DNA from 2 places in the Thalassospira sp. TSL5-1 genome. Region 2 is predicted to be linked to the other one. Evidence: riboswitches for the same ligand, from Rfam matches in the RefSeq annotation. Region 2 holds a riboswitch; the other holds the start of a gene.

Region 1 (3,417 bases), on a different contig from region 2:
ACCGCCGTTGCCACGCGAAAGCCCGAGGCAAAAGCAGGCAGGGCGGCAGGCAAACGAATATGGGTGAGCATCCGCCAGCGGTTGGTGCCCATTGTGCGGGCCAAATCCAGCCAGCCCGGTTCTGTGCGTGACAGGCCATCAAAAAAGGCGACGGTGACGGGAAAGAAAATGATCAGCGCGGCCATCGCAATTTTTGATGCCATGCCAAAACCCAGCCAAAGCACCAGCAAGGGGGCAATGGCAAAAAACGGAATGGCTTGCGATACCAGCAGGATCGGCATCAGCCAAAACCGTATCGGGCTGAACAATGCCATTGGCATGGCCGCCAGCGCCCCCAGGGCCGCCCCGGCAAACAGGCCAATCACGGTTTCGGCAATGGTATAGCCCGCATGATCCAGCAGCACCGCATGGCGCTGGATCAGCGCCAGCCATACATCATAGGGGGCGGGCAGCATATATTTGGGCGCGCCCGTCACGCTCACGACAATTTGCCAGGTGGCGATCAGGGTGATGATGATGATAAAGGGTCGCGCGAGTTTTAGCAGCTTGCGCTCTGCCAGCGGGGTGACAGAACGGGCAGGAACAGCCGGGCTGGTGGATTTGACGGATCTGGTAACGGTCATGGCTTTGCCTCCGCCAGGTCGGACCGGTCGCCTTGTGACGACAAGGCCCCTAATTGCCGCAGCAATTCCGCCTGATGGCGCAGGATAACCGGGTCGGTGATATCGCGCGGAATGTGACCGTCGGGAATAACCGCATCGGACAGGGTTGCCGGGCTGCCCTGCAACACCATCACCTTATGGCCGACGCGAAGGGCTTCGAGCGGGTCATGCGTGACCAGTAAAACGGTTTTACCCTGTAAAACCCGTGCCGCTAAGTCCTGAATACGCATGCGGTTGAGCGGGTCAAGGGCGGAAAATGGCTCGTCCATTAACACAACTGGCCGGTCTTCCATCAGGGTGCGGGCCAGGGCGGCACGTTGTTTCATTCCGCCCGACAGTTCCGCCGGGCGCATATGCGCGGCCTTTTGCAGGCCAACCTCGGCTATTAAATGATCGGCCCGGGAAAGGTCCGGTTTTTCGCTGCGTAATACAGCGCCCAGCACCACATTTTCCCGCACGGTTCGCCACGGCAACAATAAATCCTGTTGTGCCATATAGGCGACCCGGTCGTTCAGGGCTTTGCCATCGCTACACGTAATGGTGCCACTGGCGGCATCACTGCCCACCAACCCGGCGAGAAAACGCAAAAGGGTGCTTTTGCCCACGCCGGATGGCCCCAGCAAACAGGTAAAACTGCCCGCGCCCAGATCAAGCGACAGGTTATGGAACAAACGGGTAATATTAAATTCAACACAGGCATGGCGCAAGTGAACATCAAATGATGTTCGGTTTTGACCGGATGGGGCCTGTGAATGCCCGGTAACGGGCGGTCTTGTATCGGTATCTGTCATACGATCCTTCCTACGCCGGTCTTAACCGGTTCAGGTTCAAAGGGTCGTCCGGCAACACCGAACCTCTCAGCCCGTTTACGACGGGCCCCCCTGGAGATGACCCGACTATGCGCAGATGAAACCCCGGCGTCAAGTTTTGAGATCATTCTTTTTCGTTTGATCCCGATTGGCCGGGGTGTCATCGCCCTTATTTTCGGGGAGGCGGACTTATTTATCGACTTTCAGATAAACGGCCCCGTTTGTTGCCCCAGCCTCAAGGTCGGCATGGGCTTGGGATGCGTTGGCAAAATCATAAATATGTGCCGCCGGAAGGGATCCGTGGCGCAAAATATCAAACCATGCTTTTGCCGCATTATGATACCTTGGCATGTCATTGATGAAGGCCAGAACACTGGCGCGAATTAAAAACCGGTTTGCCAGCGTGTTGACATTCAGCAAGGGTAAATCCCCGCCGACCTGGCCGATATTCGCCGTTGTCCCAAAGGGTTTGGTGGATCGGATGCTCTTGCTCAGGGTTTCGCCGCCAATACCATCAATGGCATAATCAACGCCCTGACCATCTGTCAGCTCCCTGATGACCGTTTCAAAATCCTGGTCTTTGTAGAATATGGCATGGTCCAGGCCCTGTTTTTGCGCCAGCCTGGCCTTTTCGGCGGTGCTGACCGTGCCAAAGGTGGTGATGCCCAACTGTTTTGCCCAATGCACCAGTACCTGGCCCAAGCCGCCCGCTGCGGCGTGAACCAGCATGCTTTGTCCCGGTTGGACCTTGCATACATGCACCAGCAGAAAATACGCCGTCAAACCGCGCAGCAGCGACCCGGAAATTTGTTCATCGCCAAGGTCATCGGGCAGCTTTATCAGGCGGTTGGCCGCAACATTGCGCATCGCACAATAACTGCCAACCGGGAACCCGGCATAGCCAACCCGGTCGCCAATTTCAAAACCCGTAACATTGCTGCCAATGGCACAAACAGTCCCCACAGCCTCCACACCGATGCTGCCCGGAAGGTTCGGCATCGGGTAAAGGCCCTTGCGAAAATAAACATCAACGTAATTAACGCCAATCAGGCTTTGTTTGACGCACACTTCATTGGCCTGTGGTGCAGGCAGCTCAATGTCGGTGGCATATAGAACCGATGCGCCGCCGCTTTGGTCCATGTGAATGATACGGCTCATGTCTGTCTCCTGAATGTTGTGACACATTCAGGATTACGGTGTATTTGTCATGGGGGAAATTGCATATATTTGCATGCTAAATGGGTGATAATGCACAAATGAACTGGGAAGATTTTCGCTATTTTCTAACTCTGGCTGAAACGGGCAGTTTCTCCGGTGCGGCTCGCAAGCTGGGGGTTGATCACAGCACGGTGGCCCGGCGTGTCGCCGCACTGGAGGTGGATGTTGGCCTGCGTTTGATTGACCGTTTGCCCAAGGCAGTGATGTTGACCCAGGAGGGGCAATTGCTGGCGGGGCGCGGGCAGGAAGCACTTGACGCCATGTTTGCCGTGGAACGCGCGGCAGCCGGTTCGATGACGGGTGTTTCGGTGCCGCTTTGCATCAGCGCGCCGCCATCCCTGGCCCGTCATGTGATTGCGCCAGGCCTGCACGGCTTTCGTCAACAACACCCGACGATCGAAGTGATTTTGCAGGGGCAAACCCAGTCGGCGGATTTGAACCGCCGTCAGGCTGACATTGCCATTCGTCTGTCCCGACCCCGAAAATCCAGCGTCATTACCCGTAAATTGGCCGATATGCCGATGGCCTTTTATGGGGCGGCCGATTATCGCAAACCCGAGGTGGATTGGGATCTGATCAGTTGGGATGACAGCAGTGCGGATATTCCGCAATATCGCTGGCTTGAAAACCGGCTGGCGGGGCGCTCGGTTGTTTTACGCTCGAACGATATGGATGTTCAGGCTGCGGGCGCGCGCGCCGGGGTGGGGGTGGCATTGTTGCCCTGTTAT
Region 2 (3,417 bases):
CGTCGTTGGGCCTCCTTTATGCCCAATTGGCACCGATCAACCGGGACTCGCCCTGTTTTGGGTAAAATTGCGGGCGAGTCTTGGGTATTTTAATCCGTCCTGGTTTTGGGGTGGCTGGCATACTGGTGGGTGCGGATGCCGGTAATGGTATCGGCAAGGGCGCGGGCGGCTGCTTCGGGGTTGGCTTGCCCGCAAATGGCGGAAACAACGGCCAGTCCGTCGGCACCGGTTTCCAGAACATGTGCCACATGCTCCTGTTTAAGGCCGCCAATGGCAACCGACGGCAGCTTGCAAAGGGTTGTCAGATGCGCCAGGCCCTCAAAGCCGATGGCGGGTTTATGGTCCGGTTTGGTCGATGTCGCAAAAACCGGACCGATACCGACATAATCAATGACGGTTTTGTCGATTTTGCGGGCGACAGCTTCGGATTCAATCGATAGCCCCAGTATTTTGTCTTTACCCAGCTTTTGCCGGGCCATTTCGGCGGGCATATCGTCCTGGCCAATATGCAGGCCATGTGCATCAATCGCGATGGCGGCGTCAATATTGTCATTAACGATCAGCGGCACGCCGCTTCCTTCCATCGCCGTCCTCAATGCGCGACCAATTTCAATGAATTCACGGGTGCTGGCGGTTTTATGGCGTAGCTGGACCATTGTGGCGCCGCCCCTGATGGCGGCCATTGTGGTTTCCAGCATCGAATGATCGCGACATAAATCAGGGTCCAGAACCAGATATAGCGACAGATCAAATGTCATGACAGAACCTCGATCCCGGCGTGGGTTTCAAGGGCGGCATCATCAAGATTATAAAGGGCATCCAGGAAGGCCGTGGCAAAGCTGGCCGGGCCGGATGCGGTTTTTTCCGCCATCTTTCCGGCGGCGGCAAAACAGGCCAGGGCTGCAATGGTGGCCTCAAACGGGGCCTTGGGTGCCGTTGCGGCAAAGGCCCCAACCAGCGCGGTGAGCGAACAGCCCATCGCCGTTATTTTCGGCATCAGGGCAGACCCGCCGAGAATGCGAACGGCTGCACTGCCATCGGTGACAAAATCGCTGCTGCCTGTTACGGCGACCACGCATTTTTGGCTTTGGGCCAGGGTTTTGGCGGCTTCTTCGGCCTGTTCAACCGGGTCGCCACTATCCACCCCCTGACCGGCACTTTGCCCCCCGGCAAGGGCAATGATTTCGGAAGCGTTGCCGCGTATGATGGTGGGCTGTAACGCCAGCAGGGCCGCAACAGTATCACGGCGAAAACCGGTGGCAAAATGGGCGACCGGGTCCAGGATCCAGGGTTTTTGTGCCGCGCTGGCCCCCTTGGCGGCTTCCTTCATGCCTGCGACCCATTCGGTGGAAAGGGTGCCGATATTGACCGTGAGCGCCCCGGCAATGGCGGCAAATTCACCGCTTTCTTCGGGCGCATGGACCATCGCGGGCGAGGCCCCGGCCGCCAGCAGCGTATTGGCGGCTATATTCATTGCCACATAATTGGTGATGCACTGTACCAGCGGTGCAGTGTTGCGCATGTCGGTTAAAAGCCGGGCGGGGGAAAGGTTTGGGTGTGTGTCAGTCATCGCAAGGCTCCCATGCAGGTGCGTTTGGAAACCCAGTTCGGTGCCGGAATGATGTTGAAACGCGGTGTCATGCGTTTGCACCCTCCCTACGCCAGTATGAACTGGATCAGGTTCAACGGGTCACTGCGCTGTCTGATTTCTCAGCCGTAGCAGTTTCTCAGCCCCCTGCCGGGGCTCCCCTTGGTGAACCCGCAAGATGGGTTTTGTTGATCGTCCTGTCAATGTGCTGTTTGCAGGGGGGGATAGATTGGTATCAGCCCACAGGCAAAAAGAAAGGCGGGATGCCCAAACATCCCGCCTTCCGTTCCATGTATTTATCGGGCCGATTCTCCGGGCTTACTTACGCCGTTCCATTGCTGCCTTCAGGGCTGCGGCCATTGCCCCGCCCCCGGCATCGCCCGCCGACGCCGTTTTGGCATTGCCACGGCCACTATTGGCGCCATTACCGCCATTGCCACCCGGGCGGCGCGGCTGGTTGCGGTCCTGGTTGTTATGGCGGGCACCGCCGGGCTGGCTGCGCTGTTCGCGCCGTTCCTGCGTCCCTTCGTAATCCGGGGCGGATTTCATCGACAGGCCAATGCGTTTGCGCGGTGCATCCACTTCCATCACCGTGACCGAAACGATTTGCCCAGCCTTGACCACTTCGCGCGGGTCGGCAACAAATTTGTCGGCCAGTTGCGAAATATGAACCAGGCCATCCTGATGCACGCCAATATCGACAAATGCCCCAAAATTGGTGACGTTGGTCACCGTGCCTTCCAGTTTCATGCCGACTTTCAAATCCTTGATTTCATTGACACCCTCAATGAATTTCGCGGTTTTGAATTCCGGGCGCGGGTCTCGACCGGGTTTGTCAAGTTCGGCCAGGATGTCGCGGATCGTGGGCACACCAAAAACATCATCGGCGAATTTTTCCGGCCGCAGGGTTTTGAGGAACGGTGAATCGCCAATGATGCTGGCAAGGTCCCGGCTGCTTTCGCGGCTGATTTTTTCCACAACCGGGTAGGCTTCCGGGTGCACGGCGGAGGCATCAAGCGGATTATCACCGCCGCGAATGCGCAAAAAGCCCGCGCATTGCTCAAAGGCCTTTGGCCCCAGCCGTTCGACCTTGCGCAAATCGGCACGGGAACGAAACGCCCCATTGACGTCACGATAGCCAACAATATTGCGCGCCAGCCCTTCGCTGAGCCCGGCAACGCGGGTCAGAAGCGGGATTGATGCAGTATTAAGGTCCACGCCCACACCGTTCACGCAGTCTTCCACCACCGCATCGAGCGAGCGTGCCAGCTTTGTTTCCGAAACGTCGTGCTGATATTGACCAACCCCAATGGATTTCGGGTCGATCTTCACAAGCTCGGCTAACGGGTCTTGCAAACGGCGTGCAATCGAGGCCGCACCCCGCAGCGATACGTCCAGATCGGGGAATTCCTCGGCGGCAAATTGTGACGCCGAATAAACCGATGCCCCGGCCTCGTTAACAATCACCTTGGTCGCCTTGATTTGCGTAAAGGCATTTAGCAGCATGCCGGCAAGCTGGTCCGTCTCGCGCGAGAAGGTGCCATTGCCAATGGCGATCAGCTCGATTTTGTGTTTTGCTGCCAGGGCTGCCAGCGTGTTAATCGCGCCCTGAACATCATTACGTGGCTGGAACGGATAAACCGTTGCCGTATCCACCAGTTTGCCGGTGGCATCGACCACGGCAACCTTCACACCCGTACGCACCCCCGGGTCCAGGCCCATTGTGGCCTTTTGCCCGGCCGGGGCAGCCAGCAGCAGGTCTTTCAGGTTATCGGCAAAAACCTTGATCGCGTCTTCTTCGGCGCTGTCACGCAAATTGCCAAACAAAT

What was found. Region 2 has a riboswitch for thiamine pyrophosphate ahead of thiM (hydroxyethylthiazole kinase). Riboswitches for the same ligand answer to the same signal wherever they lie in the genome.
Region 1: it holds a riboswitch for thiamine pyrophosphate, as region 2 does, so the genes downstream of both, LF95_RS06305 (ABC transporter ATP-binding protein) here and thiM (hydroxyethylthiazole kinase) in region 2, are expected to answer to the same signal.

What each region holds. Positions count from the first base shown of each region.
Region 1 covers NZ_KV880637.1:1,334,809-1,338,225, forward strand. The annotation lists gene LF95_RS06300 (ABC transporter permease) at 1-623, opposite strand, end outside; gene LF95_RS06305 (ABC transporter ATP-binding protein) at 620-1,453, opposite strand; TPP riboswitch at 1,444-1,555, opposite strand; gene LF95_RS06310 (quinone oxidoreductase family protein) at 1,661-2,629, opposite strand; gene LF95_RS06315 (LysR family transcriptional regulator) at 2,728-3,417, shown strand, end outside.
Region 2 covers NZ_KV880638.1:412,590-416,006, forward strand. The annotation lists gene thiE (thiamine phosphate synthase) at 90-758, opposite strand; gene thiM (hydroxyethylthiazole kinase) at 755-1,570, opposite strand; TPP riboswitch at 1,637-1,761, opposite strand; gene LF95_RS11430 (Tex family protein) at 1,907-3,417, opposite strand, start outside.